Regions from separate parts of the Kitasatospora sp. NPDC001261 genome, predicted to be linked through region 1. Evidence: riboswitches for the same ligand, from Rfam matches in the RefSeq annotation. Region 1 holds a riboswitch; each other region holds the start of a gene.
What was found. A riboswitch is a leader RNA that binds a small molecule or an ion and turns the genes downstream of it on or off. The one in region 1 is predicted to bind cobalamin.
Positions count from the first base shown of each region.

Region 2: linked by a shared signal. The riboswitch ahead of ACFY4B_RS15340 (iron ABC transporter permease) and the one ahead of ACFY4B_RS21195 (cobalamin biosynthesis protein) in region 1 are both predicted to bind cobalamin.
Region 3: linked by a shared signal. The riboswitch ahead of ACFY4B_RS39200 (ABC transporter substrate-binding protein) and the one ahead of ACFY4B_RS21195 (cobalamin biosynthesis protein) in region 1 are both predicted to bind cobalamin.

Region 1 is NZ_JBIAXP010000015.1:71,384-77,883, forward strand. It holds gene ACFY4B_RS21175 (phosphatidylserine decarboxylase) at 1-23, shown strand, start outside; gene ACFY4B_RS21180 (phosphatidylcholine/phosphatidylserine synthase) at 10-888, shown strand; gene ACFY4B_RS21185 (hypothetical protein) at 994-2,319, opposite strand; gene ACFY4B_RS21190 (alpha/beta hydrolase family protein) at 2,987-4,093, opposite strand; cobalamin riboswitch at 4,431-4,564, shown strand; gene ACFY4B_RS21195 (cobalamin biosynthesis protein) at 4,672-5,685, shown strand; gene ACFY4B_RS21200 (cobyric acid synthase) at 5,682-6,500, shown strand, end outside.
Region 2 is NZ_JBIAXP010000010.1:24,306-30,805, reverse strand. It holds gene ACFY4B_RS15370 (ABC transporter substrate-binding protein) at 1-560, shown strand, start outside; gene ACFY4B_RS15365 (amino acid ABC transporter permease) at 598-1,572, shown strand; gene ACFY4B_RS15360 (amino acid ABC transporter ATP-binding protein) at 1,569-2,369, shown strand; gene ACFY4B_RS15355 (CGNR zinc finger domain-containing protein) at 2,483-3,064, shown strand; gene sodX (nickel-type superoxide dismutase maturation protease) at 3,072-3,434, opposite strand; gene sodN (superoxide dismutase, Ni) at 3,711-4,106, shown strand; cobalamin riboswitch at 4,188-4,313, shown strand; gene ACFY4B_RS15340 (iron ABC transporter permease) at 4,436-5,515, shown strand; gene ACFY4B_RS15335 (ABC transporter ATP-binding protein) at 5,512-6,315, shown strand; gene ACFY4B_RS15330 (ABC transporter substrate-binding protein) at 6,333-6,500, shown strand, end outside.
Region 3 is NZ_JBIAXP010000042.1:21,922-28,421, reverse strand. It holds gene ACFY4B_RS39215 (ROK family protein) at 1-832, shown strand, start outside; gene ACFY4B_RS39210 (3-dehydroquinate synthase) at 907-1,971, shown strand; gene ACFY4B_RS39205 (shikimate dehydrogenase family protein) at 1,973-2,851, shown strand; cobalamin riboswitch at 2,963-3,169, shown strand; gene ACFY4B_RS39200 (ABC transporter substrate-binding protein) at 3,333-4,277, shown strand; gene ACFY4B_RS39195 (FecCD family ABC transporter permease) at 4,274-5,353, shown strand; gene ACFY4B_RS39190 (ABC transporter ATP-binding protein) at 5,350-6,168, shown strand; gene ACFY4B_RS39185 (ferredoxin) at 6,165-6,500, shown strand, end outside.

The DNA.
Region 1 (6,500 bases):
TGACGCGCCTTGACCGTGACTGATCCTGAGACAATCGTCGGCCTGGACGACGAGGAGACGGCCCTGCGCCGCCGCCGCTGGGCACGGGACCGCGAGCTGCGTGCCCCGCGCTCTCCCCAGCACCTGTCCACGGCCGACTTCCTGACCCTGGGGAACGCCGTCTGCGGCTTCCTGGCGATCTACTCGATCACCACCGGGGTCCTGGTCCCGCACATCACCAACCCGGACGCCGCTCCGGACCGGCACAGCGCCGCCACCGCGGTCACGCTGCTGCTGATCGGCTCGATGTGCGACCTCTTCGACGGGCTGGTGGCGCGCAAGCTGCGCTCCTCCGCCCTCGGAGCGGAACTGGACAACCTCGCGGACCTGATCAGCTTCGGCATCGCGCCGGCCTACTTCGTCGCGGTCTGGGGCATGGTCTCCCCGGGTTCCAACAGCAAGCTGTCGGCGCTGATCGCGCTGACCGTACTGCTCGCGGTGGTCCTGCGGCTGGCCCGCTTCTCGGCCGTCAAGATGCGGCCCGGGGTGTTCCAGGGCATGCCCTGCCCGATGGGCGCGATGACGGTGATCGCCATCGTGCTGCTCGACCCGCCGTTCCTGCCCGGTCTGCTCGCCATCTTCGGCGCCGCGTACCTGATGGTCAGCCGGATCGAGTACCCGAAGCCGCAGGGGCTGCTGGCCACCGCCACGCTCTGCTGGGTCGTCGTCGCGATCGGCTGCCTGGCCGCCTGGGCGACCGGGCTGCCCGGCGGCGACAGCCTGATGCACGTCGGCGCGTTCGCCCAGATCACGCTCGCCGCGATGGCGCCGCTGCTGGTCATCCGCCGCAAGGTGGGGCAGAAGGTCGGCGACGTCCGCGCCCGGCGGGCGGAGTCGCGGCTCGGCTGAGCCGTCCCACGACCGGCATGGGGAAGGGCCCGGAACCTGATGGTTCCGGGCCCTTTCCGTGTTCCCGTGTTCCTGTGCGCCCGTGTTCCCGTGCGCCCGTGCGGCTCAGGCGCCGCCGGTGTGCACGCTGAACGCCGAGCGGCGGGCCGCCCGGGCCACGCCCGGGTCCGGGTGCACGCTCGAGACCGCCGTCAGCACCGAGGCCGCCCGCGGGTGGCCGGACTGCCGGGCCCGGGCGAACAGCCGGACCGGGTCGCCCGCCGCGGCGCCCTCGACGTGGCCCACCAGCAGCTCGGTCTCGCCGTGGTCGAGCACCGCGGCCGCGGTGTCCACCCAGAGCCAGGCCGCGTCCTCCGCGCCCAGCACGTCCGCCGGGGCGACGCCCTCGTCCGCGCGCTCCGCCAGCCACAGCAGCGCGTACGGGCGCAGCACCGGCTCGTCCACCGCCGCGCGCACCGCCTGCTCGGCCGGTCCGCCGGCCACCCGCAGCGCCTCGAAGGCCAGCCCGCGCACCAGCGCGTCGTCGCCCTGGGCGGCGTCCAGCAGCTCGCCCACCGCCCGGTCGGCCGGACGGGCCGCGACCCAGGCCCGGAACTCGGCGCGGGCCGGGCCCGGCGAGTAGTCCGCACAGGCGTTCAGCAGCTCGAAGGCGCTCTGCTCGATGTGCCCGGCCGCGGTCTGCGCGACCGTGCAGATCTCCTCCAGCTTCGCCCGCACCGCCCAGTGGCCGAGCGGCGACAGCTCCGCGGCGTCGTTCCTGCGCACCAGGGCGCCGACGGCCGCCAGGCCGTCCAGCATCCAGTCCAGGACGGCGGCCACGTCCGAGGGCGCGGCCGGGGTGTCGATCTGCGGCGCACGGCAGGTGCCGCGGACGGCGGAGACGGCCGAGGCCGCGTGCGGCACCGGCGACAGGCCGGGTCCGCCGAGGCCGGTGCCGACCCGGCGCTCGTCCAGGCCGCGGCGCAGCAGCTCCAGCAGCTCGCTCTCGGCGACCGGGCCGTCCACCAGGTGCAGGAAGGAGAGCAGCTGCGGGGCCTGGTCCACGGCCTGCCCGGCCAGGACGGCGAAGACGCCGCGCAGCGCCGCGGGCGGCACCGGGGCGAGCAGGGTCCAGGCGTCGAACAGCGCCGACCAGCCGCGCACCACGGCCTCGTCGTCGTGCTCCCAGGCGTGCAGGCGCCAGCCGGGGCCGGCTCCGCCGTCCCGGGCCTCCACCAGGCCCACCAGCAGCGCCTGCCCCCACGCCTTGGCGGCGGCACCGACCGTCATGGCCAGGGCCCGGCCCGCCGCGCGGGCGTCGTCCGGGAGCAGCTCGCCGCGCTTGTCGACCTCGGCCAGCTCACCGGCCCAGCGGGCGACCCGGACGGCGTCCACCAGCATCCGGCGGGCCAGCGGCGCCAGCTCGGAGGGTGCCGGAAAGCCCTCCGGCACGGGAACCCTGCCCCGCCCGGGAGCCGGAGCGGGCCCTCGTCGCCGGGGTACTGCGTTACGGGGGACTCCCGCCCCGCCCGGCCTGCCACCGGCGGGCCGTTGGGCCGTTCCGGGGAGACGGGTCACCGTCGCACCGGTACCGATCGTCGGCGGGAGCGGGGCATCACGGTCGCGCGGGTTCCGAGACGTCACGTCGAGCAGTCTTCCCCTTGTACCGGCCTTCTGTCACATCCGGTTGTCCGTACGACCGGGCGACCGCCGGTGGCACCTCCGCAAGATCGGGCAACAACGGCAAACCGCCTGGCCGGAAACGTGTGACCTGCCCATGCCACGGGGGGCGGCCCGGTTGCCGGGAATGCTCGGGCGGTCACCGTGCGTACGGGTGGGGGGTAAGGGGTCGGGCCAAATATTGCTCCTGACAGCCGAGGGGCCCGTACGGGGGCGATTCGGCCCGGCGACGCCCGGCAGGACTGTCCAGCCCGAATCCGGACGGATGGCGGGCGGCGTGATCGGGATCGAGCCGCACCGGAAGTCGGCCGGGCCGACTTTTCACGCGGGCCCGGAGGAATGGGAGGAACGTTCATTCCCGGACGGGGGGAATCGCACCGGGAAAAGCGGCGGGGACCAGCCGAAAACGCCCTCGCGCACAGGGGGGGTGGTTGAGGCCCTAGAGGAGCGGGGTGAGCCAGCGGCGGAGGAGTTCGGTGTAGCGGTCGGGGGCGGTGTTCCAGAGGGTGGCGTGGTCGGCGCCGGGGAAGGGCTGGAGGCTCACCACGTCGCGGCGGGCGGCGGCCAGCTTCTCGGCGGCGCCGAAGGGCGCGATCCGGTCCTCGGGGCTGTGCAGGAGGAGGGTCGGCACCCGCAGGTCGGTGCCGTCGGCGATGCGGCCGAAGTCGGCGAGGTCGACCCCGGTGCGGCCCTCGGCGGCGAGGGCGCCGAGCTCGGCGGCGACGCCCTGGAAGCCGGCCCGGGCGGCGTCCCGGCGGGCGGAGGCGGGCAGGTCGAGCACGGGCGAGTCGAGGATCAGGCCGCGGACGGCGTGCGACCAGGCGGAGCGGGCCACGGTCTGCAGCACGATGGTCGCGCCGACGGACCAGCCGTACAGGATCACCTTGCCCGCGCCGCTGTCGAGCGCCAGCCGCACCGCCGCCTCGATGTCGCGCCACTCGGTCTCGCCGAAGTGGCTGAGCCCGTCCGGGGAGGCGGGGGCGCCCCGGTCGCCGCGGTAGGTGACGGCGAGGGCGGGCAGGCCGAGCCGGTCGAGGACGGGGAGCACCGGGAGGGTCTGCCGGCGGTCGTCGCCGGGGCCGTGCACCAGGATCACCCAGGTGCCGCGCTTGCCGTCGAGCCGCCAGGCGGGGAGGGCGCCGAGCTCGCCGTCGGCGGTGGTGTCGGCGAAGGCGAGGCCGAGCGCCTCGGTGGGGTCGCCGAGGTGGACCCGCGGGGTGAAGCGGACCTCGGTGCCGGGGACGAGGGTGCCCCGGTCGGCGCGGACCAGTCGGCGGGTGACGCCCTGTTCGTCGGCGTGCAGCACCTCCTCGACGACCGCGTGCCCGCCGTCCGCCCACTCCACCGCCCAGCGGCCGGGGCGCAGGCTCGCGGGGCCGCGGGTGAAGGTGACCCGGCCGGCGGCGAGGGCGCGGACCTGGACCGGCCCGGACTCCTGGACGGCGGTCACCGGACGGACCATCCGCTCGGAGGCCCGGCGGCCGACCACCAGCACGGCGGCCCCCACCGCGGCGGCCGCCACGACGGCGGCGGTTCCCCAACGCATCTCGCTCCCCGCTCTGTTGTTCACGGACGTTGTTCACGGACGTTGTTCACGGACGTTCTTCACGGACCGGACGGTGTTCGAGCCCCAGTTCACCGGCGCTCCGCCCGACCGGCCACCGGGCTGGGCCGTCCGGGTCACCCGGCGGGCGCTCCCGGGGTGCTCAGGGCGGTGCTCAGGGCGGTACTCAGGGGGTGCCGGTGGCGGGGGTCGGGGCGGGGCCGCGCCGGGCGATCCGACCGGGCGTCAGCGGCGTCCCCGTGTGACCAACCCCTCCGTGACCTCGGTTGACTCCCGGTTCGGGCCCGTGATGGGATCCTGGGGCCAAACGGAGGCATGGAGAGGAAGCCGGTGGAAGTCCGGCGCGGTCCCGCCACTGTCACCGGGGAGCACGCTCGGAACATCGCCACGGCGGGCCGTCGACGGCCGCTGGAAGGCTCCGGGGGTGCGTTCGACCCGGAAGCCAGGAGACTCTCGCCGCCGTCACGTCGATCCAGGGCGCGGACCCTGAGTGAGGACACGCACGCGATGCAGGCTGCCCCGCCCGGCCGGACTCCGAGCTGCCCTCCGCCGTGCGGCCGATGACCCCGCGCGCGCCTTCCCCCGCTCCGCGCCCGCTGACCCGAGCCTCGCGCCCGCTGGCCCGCGCCGCCGTGTTCGCGCTCGGCGCCGCCGCGGGCTACGCCGCCGACGCCCGCTTCGCCGACCCCCGCCGGGGCCACCCGGTGGCCTTCTTCGGCAGCGCCGCGACCCGGCTGGAGCGGCGGCTGTGGCGCGACGACCGCGCCGCCGGGGCCGGGTACACCGCGCTGTGCGTGGGCGCGGTCGCGGCGGGCGCGCTCGCCCTGGACCGTACGGTGGGCCGGCGCCCGCTGGGCCGGGCGGCGCTGGCGGCGGCCGCGACCTGGACGGTGCTCGGCGGCACCTCGCTGACCCGGGAGGCCCGCACCATCGGCCGCTCGCTGGCCGCCGGCGACCTCGCCGCCGCCCGGGAGCGGCTGCCGCACCTGTGCGGGCGGGACCCGAGCGCGCTGGACGGGCAGCAGATCGCCCGGGCGGTGGTCGAGTCGGTGGCCGAGAACACCGCCGACGCCGTGGTGAACGCGCTGACCTGGGGCGCCCTGGCCGGCACCCCCGGCCTGCTGGCCTTCCGCGCCGTGAACACCCTGGACGCCATGGTCGGCCACCGCTCGCCCCGCTACGCCCGGTTCGGCTGGGCCTCGGCCCGGCTGGACGACGTGGCGGGCTGGCCGGGCGCCCGGCTGACGGCGCTGCTGACGGTGGCCGCCGCCCCCGAGCCCCGGACCGCCTGGCGGGTCTGGCGGCGCGACGGCTCCGCGCACCCGAGCCCGAACGCGGGCCAGGCCGAATCGGCGTTCGCCGGCGCGGTGGGCGTCCGACTGGGCGGCACGCTGCGGTACGGGGAGCGGGTGGAGCACCGGCCCGTCCTGGGCGCGGAGCTGCGGCCGGTGACGGTGGACGACATCGAGCGGGCCTGCGCGCTCTCCCGGCGGGTGGGCGCACTGGCGCTGGGTACGACGGTCGCGGGGCACGTCCTGCTGCGGGCACTGCTGAAGAAGAGGGGACGGGCATGAGCAACGCACTGCTGGTCGCGGGGACGACCTCGGACGCGGGCAAGAGCGTGGTGACGGCCGGGATCTGCCGGTGGCTCGCCCGCCAGGGCGTGCGGGTCGCGCCGTTCAAGGCGCAGAACATGTCGCTCAACTCCTTCGTCACCGCCGACGGCGCCGAGATCGGCCGCGCCCAGGCGATGCAGGCGCAGGCCGCCCGGGTGGAGCCGGAGGCGGCGATGAACCCGGTGCTGCTCAAGCCGGGCGCGGACGGCCGCAGCCAGGTGGTGCTGCTCGGCCGGCCGGTGGCCGAGGTCGGCGCGCTGGACTACCGCGAGCGCAAGCCCGTCCTGCTGGAGCGCGCCCTGGAGTGCCTGGCCGACCTGCGCGGCCGCTACGACGTGGTGGTCTGCGAGGGCGCGGGATCGCCCGCCGAGATCAACCTGCGCGACCGCGACATCGCCAACATGGGCCTGGCCACGGCCGCCGCCCTGCCGGTGGTGGTGGTCGGGGACATCGACCGCGGCGGGGTCTTCGCGGCGATGTACGGGACGCTGGCACTGCTGTCGGCGGAGGACCAGCGGCACGTGGCGGGCTGGTTCGTCAACAAGTTCCGCGGCGACGCGCGGCTGCTGGCGCCCGGGCTGGAGATGCTGCACGAGCTGACCGGCCGTCCGGTGCTGGGCACGCTGCCGATGCTGCCCGGGCTCTGGCTGGACGCCGAGGACTCGCTGGACCTGTCCACCGTGGCGGACCGGGCGGACGGGCCCGGGCCGCTCGGCGCGGACGTGTTGCGGGTGGCCGTGGTGCGCTTCCCCCGGCTGTCCAACTTCACCGAC
Region 2 (6,500 bases), on a different contig from region 1:
ACAAGTTCCAGCTCGGCATGTCGTCCTTCACGGACAACAAGGAGCGCGAGCAGATCGTCGACATGGTCACCTACTTCAACTCCGGCAGCGCCGTCGCGGTGAAGAAGGGCAACCCGGAGAAGATCGACCCGAAGGACCTCTGCGGCAAGAAGGTCGCCGTCCAGACCGGCACCACCCAGGCCGACGAGATCAAGGACACCCGCGACCCGGACTGCGCCAAGGCCGGCAAGCCGGGCGTCCAGAACGGCGGCGACAAGTTCGACCTCCAGACGGACGTCACCAACGCCGTGGTCTCCGGGCGCGACCAGGCGATGATGGCCGACTCCCAGGTCGTCGACTACGCGATCAAGCAGTCCGGCGGCCAGCTGGAGAAGGTCGGCGAGACCTACGGCGTGGCCCCCTACGGCGTCGCGCTGGCCAAGGGCTCCAAGCTCACCCCGGCCGTCCAGGGGGCCGTCCAGTCGCTGATCGACGACGGCACCTACAAGCAGATCCTCGCCAAGTGGGGGGTCGAGTCCGGCGCCATCACCACCTCGACCGTCAACGGCGCCGTCAGCTGACCCTCGTCCGCTCCATCTTCTCCCCCGAGGCCACACCGTGAACTCTTTGGACAAGGGGACGGCGGAGCAGGGCCGGCCCGAGACCATCAAGGCCGTCCCCGTCCGCCACCCCGGACGCTGGGCCGGCGCCGTCGTCATCGCCGTACTCGCGGCGATGCTGGTGAGCGCCCTCTTCACCAACCCCGCTTTCAAGTGGGACATCGTCGGTCAGTACCTGTTCCACGACAGCATCATGCACGGCCTGCTGGTGACGCTGGAACTGACCGTGCTCGCCATGCTCATGGGTGTGGTCGGCGGCATCGTCCTCGCGGTGATGCGCCTGTCCCCGAACCCGCTGCTGGCCGGCGTCGCGTGGGTCTACATCTGGATCTTCCGCGGCACCCCGGTGCTGGTGCAGCTGGTGTTCTGGAACTTCCTCGGCCTGATCTGGGCCAAGCTGTCGATCGGCGTCCCGTGGGGGCCGGAGTTCTGGTCCGAGCAGACCAACGTGCTGATCCCGACCTTCGTCGCCGCGCTGCTGGGCCTCGGCCTCAACGAGGCCGCCTACATGGCGGAGATCGTCCGCGGCGGCATCCAGTCGGTGGACGAGGGCCAGACCGAGGCCGCGCACGCGCTCGGCATGAGCCGGTTCCAGACCATGCGCCGGATCGTCCTGCCGCAGGCCATGCGGGTGATCATCCCGCCGACCGGCAACGAGACCATCTCGATGCTGAAGACCACCTCGCTGGTCTCCGTGATCTCCCTGGAGGAGATCTTCCGGGCCGGCCAGGTCATCTACTCCCGGAACTACCAGAACATCCCGCTGCTGATCGTGGTCAGCCTCTGGTACCTGTTCTTCACCTCGGTGCTGACCATCGGCCAGTACTACATCGAGCGCCACTACGCCCGAGGTTCCAACCGCACCCTCCCGCCCACCCCGCTGCAGCGGCTGCGGAGGCTGTTCGCCGGGAAGCCCGCCCCCAGGACGACCGCCGACGTCGTCCCGGGGCTCGAGGGAGGTGGTCACGTATGACCGATCCGACCAAGTCCCCCGCCGGCGGCGCGTCCGGCGAGCCGATGGTCCGCGCCGAGAACGTGCACAAGTCGTACGGCCTGGTCGAGGTGCTCAAGGGCATCGACCTGGAGGTCAGGCAGGGCGAGGTGTTCTGCCTGATCGGCCCGTCCGGCTCCGGCAAGTCGACCTTCCTGCGGTGCATCAACCACCTGGAGAAGATCAACGGCGGCCGCCTCTGGGTGGACGGCGAGCTGGTCGGCTACCGGCAGAAGGGCGACCGGCTGCACGAGCTCAGGGACCGCGAGGTCGCCCTCAAGCGGCGCGACATCGGCATGGTCTTCCAGCGCTTCAACCTGTTCCCGCACATGACCGCCGTCGAGAACGTCATGGAGGCGCCGGTCCAGGTCAAGGGCGAGAGCCGGGCCGACGCCCGCGAGCGCGGGATGGCCCTGCTGGAGCGGGTCGGCCTCGCCGACAAGGCGAAGAACTACCCCTCGCAGCTCTCCGGCGGCCAGCAGCAGCGCGTGGCGATCGCCCGCGCGCTGGCCATGAAGCCCAAGCTGATGCTCTTCGACGAGCCGACCTCCGCGCTCGACCCGGAGCTGGTCGGCGACGTCCTCGACGTCATGCGCGGCCTCGCCGAGGAGGGCATGACCATGGTGGTCGTCACCCACGAGATGGGCTTCGCCCGCGAGGTCGGCGACGCGCTGGTGTTCATGGACGGCGGGGTGGTGGTCGAGTCCGGCAACCCCCGCGAGGTGCTCACCGACCCGCAGCACGAGCGCACCAGGGCCTTCCTCTCCAAGGTGCTCTGAGCCCGTACGCCCGGCGCCCGGCAGGTCACTCCTGCCGGGCGCCGTCGTTTTCCCCGCCCGGGTAATAGGCTGGAGGCAGTCAGCCCGTTACCGACCCCCCTGGAAGGACCCCTGTGGAGCTCGCCGCCTACGCCGATCTCGCCGTCCGGCTGGTGAACACCGAGGAGCCCGAGCGCGGCACCGACTCGCTGACCTCCGTGGAGGCGGTGCGCGGTCTCTTCTCCGACTCCTCGCGGGCCCGCTCGCTCGCCGACGAGTCCGACGTGCCCCGGCTGCGGGCGGTGCGGACCCGGCTGCGCGGGGTCTTCGAGGCCGCCGCCGGCGGGGACGAGATCCGCGGCGTCGACCTGCTGAACAGCCTGCTGATGGAGTACCCGGTCAGCCCGCTGATCTCCGGGCACGACTACCTGGACGACGCCGGGCGGCCGCGCTGGCACCTGCACCTGGCCGACAACTCCCCCACCGCCACCGCCCACTTCAGCGCGGTCGCCTGCATGGGCCTGGCCGTCCACCTGACCGAGCTGGGCGCCGACCGGCTCGGCATCTGCCAGGCCGCGCCCTGCCGCAACGCCTACCTGGACACCTCGACCAACCGCTCCCGCCGCTACTGCTCGGACCGCTGCGCGACCCGCGCCAACGTGGCCGCCTACCGGGCCCGCAAGCGCCTGGAGGCGGAGGCGGCGGCCCGGGCGTAGCGGCCCGCTAGACCTCCTCGACCCAGGCGCCGAGCCGGCGGGCCAGGCCCGGCACCCGGGCCAGCCGCGGGGTGAGCAGCAGCCGCTCCAGCCGGCGCCCCGGCGCCAGCCAGACCGGGCTCGGGCGCAGCCGCAGCAGCACCCGGCCGAGCACCAGCTCGTCCGGGACTGCGCCGTAGCTGCGGCTGTCGCTGTCCACCGGGCGGTTGTCGGAGAGCAGCCACCAGCCCGTGGCCCGGCGCTCGGCGGCCCGCTTCACCACCAGCAGGTCCTGCTGGAAGGGGTGCCGGAAGACCACCACCGCGCCGGGCCGGATCGGCGCGCCGTAGCGGACCAGCAGCCGGTCGCCCTCGCGCAGGGTCGGGACCATCGACGGCCCCGCCACGTCGACCAGCCCGAACGGCAGCGCGCCGCCCGGGCCGCGCTCCCCCGCCCCGGCGCCCTCCGCTCGCGTGCTCCGCGCCACGACTCCTCCTCCCGCCCCCGCTCGCGCCCCCAGTCTGCCGTACGGACCGCCGTCCGTCCGATGTCCGGATTGCGCCGGTTCCCGGTCCGTCTTTCGCCCTAGGCCCACCGCCCGATCGCGAAACCGGGAGGGCGGAAGGGTAATCTCGGGCGCGGGAAGACGATCTAAGGAAGGACTCCCATGTTCTCTCGTCTGTTTGCACCGCGCGCCACCGTCCACGCCCACTGCGACCTGCCCTGCGGCGTCTACGACCCCGCGCAGGCCAAGCTGGAGGCCGAGTCGGTCAAGGCCACCCAGGAGAAGTACCAGGCCAACGAGGACCCGCACTTCCGCGCCCGCGCCGTCATCATCAAGGAGCAGCGCGCCGAGGCCGTCAAGCACCACATCTCGGTGCTGTGGAGCGACTACTTCAAGGCCCCGCACTTCGAGAAGTACCCGCAGCTGCACCAGCTGATCAACGACACCCTGAAGGCCGCCTCGGCCGCCAAGGCGTCCACGGACCCGGCCACCGGCCAGGCCCTGCTCGACCTGATCGCCGAGGTCGACAAGATCTTCTGGGAGACCAAGCAGGCCTGAGCCTGACGCGTCGCCACCCGACCGCCCCCGTCCGCACCGCCGGACGGGGGCGGTCGTGCGTTCACGTCCGACCCGGCCCGGTAAGGGTTGCCTGCCCTGAGTGGCTGTTATGCTGCCAGGGCGTCCGAGGGGGAAGTCCGGTGCGAATCCGGCGCTGACCCGCAACGGTGAGCACGGCCCGTACCCGCCCGTACGGCCGCGCCAGCCCGATCGCCCTCGGCCGCCGACCTCCCGACAACTCGCCGCGGACTGCGAGGGGAACGGCGCCCCGGCACGCCCCCGGCCCGCGCCCGCCCCGGCGCGCTCCCGGCCCGAGGCAAGGCGCACCCGTGAACCGCGCACCCGTCAACCGTGCAGTCGGCCCGCCCGCTCGCCGAATACCCGTCGTCCCGCTCGCCGCCGGACTCGCCGCCGCCCTGCTGCTCTCCCTGGTCTGCGGGGTCGCCCTCGGCTCCTCCGGGCTCGGCCTGCCCCGGGTGCTGCGGCTCCTGGGCGCCGGGCTGACGGGCGGCCGGCTGGACGCGGACGAGGCGGCCGCGTACGCGATCGTCTGGGAGATCCGGCTGCCGCGCACCGTGCTGGCCGCCGTGGTCGGCGCCGGGCTGGCCGCCTGCGGGGTCGCCGTCCAGGCCCTGGTGCGCAACGCGCTGGCGGACCCCTTCGTGCTCGGCATCTCCTCCGGCGCGGCCGTCGGCGCCAACGCCGTGATGCTGTTCGGCGCCTTCGCCTCGCTCGGGGTGTGGGCGATCTCCGCCTCCGCCTTCGGCTCCGCGCTGGCCGCCATGACCCTGGTCTACGTCGCGGCCCGCACCGCGTACGGGCTCACCCCGCTGCGGCTGGTGCTCACCGGCACCGCGCTGTCGTACGGCTTCTCCGCCGCCACCACCCTGATGGTCTTCGCCGCCGACCGCGGCGAGGCCGCCCGGGACGTCATGATGTGGCTGCTCGGCAGCCTCGGCGGCGCCACCTGGGGCAAGGTGCCGATCGCCGCCGTCACCGTGCTGGCCGGGCTCGCCTACCTGGCCTGCACCGCCGGGCGGCTGGACGCGCTCGCGATGGGCGACGAGACCTCCGCCTCGCTCGGCGTGGACCCGGACCGGCTGCGCCGCGAGCTGTTCGTGGTGACCGCCGCCGTCACCGGCACCGTGGTCGCGGTCAGCGGGGCGATCGGCTTCGTCGGGCTGCTGATGCCGCACCTGGCGCGGATGCTGGTCGGCGCCGGGCACCGCCGGGTGCTGGTGGTCGCGCCGCTCGCCGGGGCGCTGCTGCTGGTCTGGGTGGACATCGCCTCGCGCACCCTGCTGGCGCCCGCCGAACTGCCCGTCGGGGTGTTCACCGCGGTGCTCGGCGTGCCCGCCTTCCTGGTGATGATGCGCCGCCGCGGCCAGGCCTTCGGAGGTGCCCGGTGACCGCGACGACCGACCCGGCCCCGGTGCACGCCCAGGACCTCGCCGTCGACGGCGTCTCGGTGGAGCTGGCCGGCACCCGGCTGGTCCACGAGGTGAGCCTGGCGGCCGCCGCCGGGCAGGTGGTCGGGCTGATCGGCCCCAACGGCAGCGGCAAGTCGACCCTGCTGCGCTGCGTCTACCGGGTGCTGAAGCCGGCCGGCGGCGTGGTCCGGCTGGCCGGCGACGACCTGCACGCCCTCACCGCCCGCGAGAGCGCCCGCCGGGTGGCCGCGCTGACCCAGGAGCACTCCGCCGAGTTCGACTTCACCGTCGCCGAGGTGGTCGCCATGGGCCGGCTGCCGCACCGCCGCGGCTTCGGCGCCCAAGTCGACGGGGACGAGCGGCGCTGCGCCGAGGCGCTGCGCAAGGTCCGGGCCGGGCACCTCGCCGAGCGGGGCTTCCTGAGCCTGTCCGGGGGCGAGAAGCAGCGGGTGCTGTTCGCCCGCGCGCTGGTCCAGGAGCCGCGCCTGCTGGTGCTCGACGAACCCACCAACCACCTCGACATCGCGCACCAGTTGGAGGTGCTGGCGCTCGCCCGCGAGGCCGGTCCGACGGTGCTCACCGCGCTGCACGACCTCAACCTGGCGGCGGGCCACTGCGACCTGCTGTACGTCCTGCGGGACGGCCGGATCGTCGCCTCCGGGCCGCCCGACGAGGTGCTCCGACCCGCCCTGCTGGCCGAGGTGTTCGGCGTCCGGGGCACCCCGGTGCGCCACCCGGAGACCGGCGCCCTCCAGCTGCTCTTCGACCGCCTCCCCTGACCCCCCAAGGAACTCCCGTGCGCACCAAGGCCGTTGCCGCCACCGCCCTGCTCGCCCTCGGACTCGTCGGCTGCGGCGCCGAGATCGCCCCGAAGGAGGCCGCCACCGCCTCCGCCCACTACCCCGTGACGGTGGACAACTGCGGGGAGAAGCTCACCTTCGCGCAGAAGCCCGCCCGGGTGGTG
Region 3 (6,500 bases), on a different contig from region 1:
CACCGAGGAGGCCGTACTGCGCTGGCCCGGCGCCCGGGTGGCCGGCGCCTACGCCGACTGGACGGCGCTGGCCGGCACGGTCGCCGACCTGCGCGAGCGCTGGGAGGGCGACTTCGCGGCGGTCGGGGTGGCCGTGCCCGCGACCCTCGGCCCGGACGGCCGGGTGCTCGCCTGGCCCGGCCGCCCCGACTGGCGCGGCTTCGACCTCGTCCCGGCGCTGCGGCGGCTCTTCCCCGCCGCCGCCCTGGCCTGGGCGGACGACGGTGATCTCGCCGCGCTCGCCGAGGCGATGCACGCCGGGACCGGGCACGTGGTCTACCTGGGTGTCGGGACGGGCGTCGGCGGCGGCGTCGTGCACGGCGGCGCGCCGCTGCCGGGCCCGGGGCGCGGCTCCTGCGAGGCGGGCCACCTGATCGTCGACCGCCGGGGCCCGGTCTGCGACTGCGGGCGGCGCGGCTGCCTGCAGGCCACCGCCTCCGGTCCGGCGACCCTGCGGCGCGCGGAACTGCTGCGCGGCGCGCCGGTCGAGTACCCCGAGCTGCGGTCCGGGCTGGCCGAGGGCGCGCCGTGGGCGGTGGAGGCCGTCGAGGAGACCTGCGCCGCGCTGGCGGCCGCGGCCGTCTCGCTCGGCGAGCTGTTCCACCCCGAACTGACCGTGCTGGGCGGCGGGTTCGCCGACGGACTGCCCGGCTTCACGGCGCGGGTGGAGGCGCACGCCGCCGCGCTGGCCCGCCCCGGCGGCCCGGTCCCCGCGATCCGGCCGGCCGTGCTCGGCGGGCTGTCCTCGCTGCACGGCGCCCTCGCGCTGGCGCGGCTGCAGCCCGCGGCCTGAAGCTCACCCGGCCACACCCCCATCGAGCGACACCGCACCGCACACCATCTCACCGACCAGCCCTGGGAGCCGAGTTGACCACGACAGAAACCCTCGTCCGCACGGACGGCGGGCTGCGGCGCATCGACGTGGAGCTGGGTGAGCGCGGCTACCCGGTGCTGATCGGCCCCGGCGCCCGCCACCGGCTGGCCGGGGTGCTCGCGGGGATCGGCGCCCGGCGGGTCGCGGTGGTCAGCGCCCGGCCCGCCGAGTGGCTGCCCGACACCGGTCTCGACACCCTGGTGGTGGAGGCGAAGGACGGCGAGGAGGGCAAGTCCCTCGCCTGGGTGGCCGAACTGTGCAGCCGCTTCACCGCGTTCGGCCTGGGCCGGGCGGACGCCGTGGTCTCCTGCGGCGGCGGCACCACCACCGACGCGGTCGGGCTCGCCGCCGCGCTGTACCACCGGGGCGTGCCCGTGGTGCACCTGCCCACCTCGCTGCTGGCCCAGGTCGACGCGAGCGTCGGCGGCAAGACGGCGGTGAACCTCCCGGAGGGCAAGAACCTGGTGGGCGCTTACTGGCAGCCGTCCGCCGTGCTCTGCGACACCGACTACCTCGACACCCTCCCGCCGCGCGAACGCGTCAACGGCTACGGGGAGATCGCCCGCTGCCACTTCATCGGCGCCGGGGACCTCCGCCACCTGCCGCTGCCCGAGCAGATCGCCGCGAGCGTCGCCCGCAAGGCCGCCGTAGTGGCCGCCGACGAGCGCGACACCGGGCTGCGGCACATCCTCAACTACGGCCACACCCTGGGCCACGCGCTGGAACGCGCCACCGACTTCCGGCTGCGCCACGGCGAGGCGGTCGGCGTCGGCACGGTCTTCGCCGGCCGGCTGGCGGGCGCGCTCGGCCGGATCGGCCCCGAGCGGGTCGCCGAGCACCACGAGGTGGTCGCCCACTACGGGCTGCCGACCGCACTGCCGCCCGAGGTCGGCACCGGGGCGCTGATCGCCCTCATGCGGCTGGACAAGAAGGCCGTCGACGGGCTCTCCTTCGTCCTGGACGGCCCGCGCGGCGCCGAACTCGTCAGCGACGTCCCCGAGTCACTGGTCGCCCGCACGCTGGACGCCATGCCGCGCGCCGCCGCCGGGGAGGCCTGAGATGTCCCTTCACCCCGACCTGCCGGCCGCCGACGCACCGATCCCCGACGCACCGGCCGCCGACGCACCCGACGCGCCGGCCGCCCGTCCGCCGATCTCCGGCCGCACCCGGCTGTTCGCGGTGCTCGGCGACCCGGTCGCGCAGGCCAAGGCGCCCGCCCTGCTCAACCCGCTGTTCGCGGCGAGCGGCGTGGACGCCGTGCTCGTCCCCGTGCACGCCCCGGCGGACCGGCTGGACGAGGTCGTCCGAGGGCTGAAGGCCGTCGCCAACCTGGACGGGCTGCTGGTCACCGTCCCGCACAAGCTGGCGATGTGCGGGCACGCCGACGAACTCAGCGACGCCGCCGCCCTGTTGGGCAGCACCAACGCGCTGCGCCGCGAGCCGGACGGCCGCTGGTACGGCGACAACTTCGACGGCGCCGGGTTCGTCCGGGGCCTGGCCGCCGCCGGGCACCACCCGGCCGGGCTGCGGGTGGCGCTGGCCGGCGCCGGGGGCGCGGGGCTCGCCATCGCCGCCGCCCTGCTCGCCGAAGGAGCCGCCGCACTCACCGTCACCGATCCCGACCGGGGCCGGGTGGACGCCCTGCTGGAGCGGCTCGGCACCCGCTGGCCCGGCCGCGTGGCCGCCGCCCCGCGCCCGCCCGCCGACGTCGACCTCGCGGTCAACGCCACCCCGCTGGGCCTGGACCCGGCCGACCCGCTCCCCTTCGACCCGGCACCGCTGGCGCCCGGCGCGCTGGTCGCCGACATCATCATGACGCCCGCCGAGACCCCGCTGCTGCGCACCGCCGCCGCCCTCGGCCTCGCCACCCACCCCGGCATCCACATGCTCGCCGAGCAGCTGCCGCTCTACCGCTCCTTCTTCCGCCTTCCGGGGTGATCCCCCGTCCCTCCGGAGCCGGCCGACCCCGTGGCCGTTCCCTCCCCCATCCCCGCAAACGATCCAAACGATCATCCCACCGGCCGGTCGCCACCGACCTGACCACGCCTGATAGCGTGCCATCGCCGTGGTGTTCGGGAAACCGGTCTGAGTCCGGTGCGGCCCTCGCCACTGTTACCGCGGAGTTCCGCGGCCCTCGCTGACCGGCTTTCGCCAGCGGTCAGGGCCACTGGGCGGGCTGGGAGAGCCGCTCGGGAAGGTCGGTCGCGGCGTGTTGATGCGGAAGCCAGGAGACCGGCCACGGCGCGACATGTTCCACGAGGGTTTTGGAGAACACGTGCCCAGCGGTCAGCCGTACCCGCATCCGGTCCGATCCATACGTTCCATGCGCTCCGCGCGCTCCATGCGTCCTGTACATCCCGTATGTCCCACAGGTCCGACACGTGTCGGCCGGGCCGTCGCGGCCCTGCTGTTCGTCGGTGTGGTCGGAGGTTGCGCGGGCGCCCCCGCGCCCGCCGCGTCCGGCGGGGCGACCGGGAGCGCCGCGCCGGTCAGCGTGGACAACTGCGGGACCACCGTGACGGTCGGCGCGCCGCCCGAGCGGCTGGTGACGCTCAACCAGGGTGCCACCGAGGTGGCCCTGGCCCTCGGCCTGCAGTCCCGCATGGCCGGTACCGCCTACCTCGACGACTCCGTCCCGGAGAAGTGGAAGGCCGCCTACGACTCCGTCCCGGTGCTCTCCAAGAAGTACCCGACGAAGGAGAACCTCCTCGCGGCCCGTCCCGACTTCCTGTACGCCTCCTACTCCAGCGCGTTCACCGACAAGGTCGCGGGCACCCGGGAGGAGCTGCGCGGCCAGGGCGTCCCGTCGTACCTGTCCCCGTTCGGCTGCTCGGACAAGAGCCAGGTGCCGCCGACGACCTGGCAGGCGGCGTGGGGCGAGCTGAACGACGTCGCCAAGGTCTTCGGCGTCCCGGAGCGGGCCGCCGCGATCCAGCGGCAGCAGGAGCAGCAGCTGGCGCAGTTCACGGCGACGGCCGCGGGCAAGGGCCTGAAGGTCCTCTGGTTCGACTCGGACACCAAGACGCCGTACGTCGGCACCGGCCAGGGCGGACCCCAACTCGTGCTCGACGCCGTGGGCGCCCGCAACGTCTTCGGGGACCTGCCCGGCAGTTGGCAGAACGTGAGCTGGGAGAAGGTCGTCGCGGCGGACCCGGACGCCATCGTGGTCGCGGACGCCGACTGGGACACCGCCCAGTCCAAGATCGACTACCTGGAGAACGACCCGGTCCTGAGCAAGCTCACCGCCGTGCAGCGCAAGGCCTTCGTGACGGTGCCGTTCTCCGAGTCGACACCCGGCGTGCTGCTCGCCGACGGTGCCGCCCGGGTGTCCGACGGGCTGGGCCGACTGCACCCGGCTTCATGACCGCCGCGCCCCACCCCGTCGCGCGGCCCGCTGGTCCGGGCCGCGCGACGGCGGCCCTGGCCGTCGCCGCGGCCCTGCTCCTGAGCACCCTGCTCCTCGGCCTGGCCGTGGGCTCGCAGCACGAGTCGGTCCGGACGGTGATCGAGGTCGTGGCGCGCCGTCTCGGGCTGGGCGACCCGCACGTGACGCTGCTGGACGACCAGATCGTCTGGCAGCTGCGGCTGCCCCGGGTGCTGGGGGCGGCCGCCACCGGCGCCGGCCTCGCGGTCTGCGGCGCGGTGCTGCAGACGCTGACCGGGAACGACCTGGCCGATCCCTTCCTGCTCGGGATCTCGGACGGAGCCGCCGCCGGCGCGGTCACCGTGATCGTCCTCGGCGTCGGCGTGTCCGGCGCCGTGGGCACGGGCGCGGTGGCGACGGCGGCCTTCGCCGGCGCCCTGCTCGCCGCCGTCGTCGTCCTGGCCCTGGCCGGCGCGCGCACCCGGTCGCTGCCCACCGCCCGGACCGTGCTCGCCGGCATCGCGGTGGGCCAGATGTGCGGGGCCTACACCTCGTTCGTGGTGATGGTCCTCGGGGACCGCGACGCGGCGCGCGGTGTCATGGAGTGGACCCTGGGCTCGGTCGCCGGCGTGCGGTGGCCCACGGCCGTCTTCCTGCTGGCGGTCGCGCTGGTGGGTGTCACGGTCCTGGCCTCCTCGGCCCGCGACCTGGACGCCTTCGCCTTCGGCGAGACCGCCGCCCGCTCCCTCGGCGTCCACGTCGAGCGCACCCGCTGGGTCCTCGTCGCCACCGCCGCGCTGGTGACCGCGTGCCTGGTCGCCAACACCGGCGTCATCGGGTTCCTCGGCCTGGTCGTCCCGCACGTGGTCCGCCTCGTCTGCGGTCCGCGCCACGCCCTCCTGCTGCCCGTGTCGGCGCTGGTCGGCGCGTCCCTCCTGGTGGGCAGCGATGTCGTGGCGCGCTCGGTCCTCCCCGACCGGGAGATCCCCGTCGGCGTCGTCACGGCCGGGCTCGGAGCGCCGTTCTTCGCCTGGCTGCTGTGGCGCCAGGGGCGGGCCGACGGGAGGGCGCAGTGACGACGACGCCCCCTGTCGGGCTGCGCGCGGAGGGACTCGGTGTCCGCGTCGGCGGAGCCACCCTGCTGGACGCGGTCTCGATCGCCTTCCGCCCCGGCCGGATCACGGGCCTGCTCGGGCCCAACGGCGCCGGGAAGACCACCCTGCTGCGCGCGGTCGCCGGACTGACCCGGCCGAGCGCGGGCCGGGTCCTCCTGGACGGCGAGGACCTCCACGCGCTCACGGCCCGCCGGCGGGCACGACGGGTGGCCTTCATGGAGCAGCAGGCGGACACCCGACTGTCGCTGACGGTCCGTCAGGTCATCGAACTCGGACGCACGCCGCACCGCGGCCGCTGGCCCGTGCCGACGGACTCCGCCGCCGACACCCACGAGCGGTCCGTGGTCGCCGACGCCGTCGCCGCGGCCGACGTCGGCCACCTGCTCGACCGCTCCTGGCCGACGCTGTCGGGCGGCGAGCGGCAGCGGGTCCAGCTCGCGCGGGCGCTGGCACAGGAGCCCGACGTGCTGCTGCTCGACGAGCCCACCAACCACCTCGACCTGCGCCACCAACTCGGCTTCCTCGAAACCGTCCGCGGGCTGGGCATCACCACGGTCGCCGCGCTGCACGACCTCGAACTCGCCGCCGCCTACTGCGACGAGGTCGCCGTCCTGCTCGACGGCCGGCTGGTCGCCCACGGGCCCGGCTCCGAGGTGCTCACCTCGCGCACGATCGCGGAGGTCTACGGCGTCGACGTCACCGTGGAACGGCACCCCCGGCACGACAGACCGCACATCCGGTGGAACGGACTGCTCCACGAAAGGACGACGCCATGACCTCCCCCGCCCCGGACGCCTCCGCCCTGGATGCCCGCGCCCGCCGCAGTGCCGTGGTCCTGGTCGGCATGTCGGCCGGGGAGGCCGTCCGTCGTGACGAACTCCTCCGGGCGGCGGCGTCGCACCGGGCCTCGATCGCGTTCCTGCAGCTGGCGGACCCGTCCCTGTCGGCCGAGCTGACCAGGCTGGCCGACGCGGGCACCGGGACCGTGGTCCTGGTCGGCGTCCGCCTCACGGCTTCCGGCCCGGGCCAGTCCTGGCTACGGCGGATCGCCGCGTACTGGTGGCGCGAGCGCGCGGGCCACCGTCCCGAACTCCTCGTCGCCACCCGC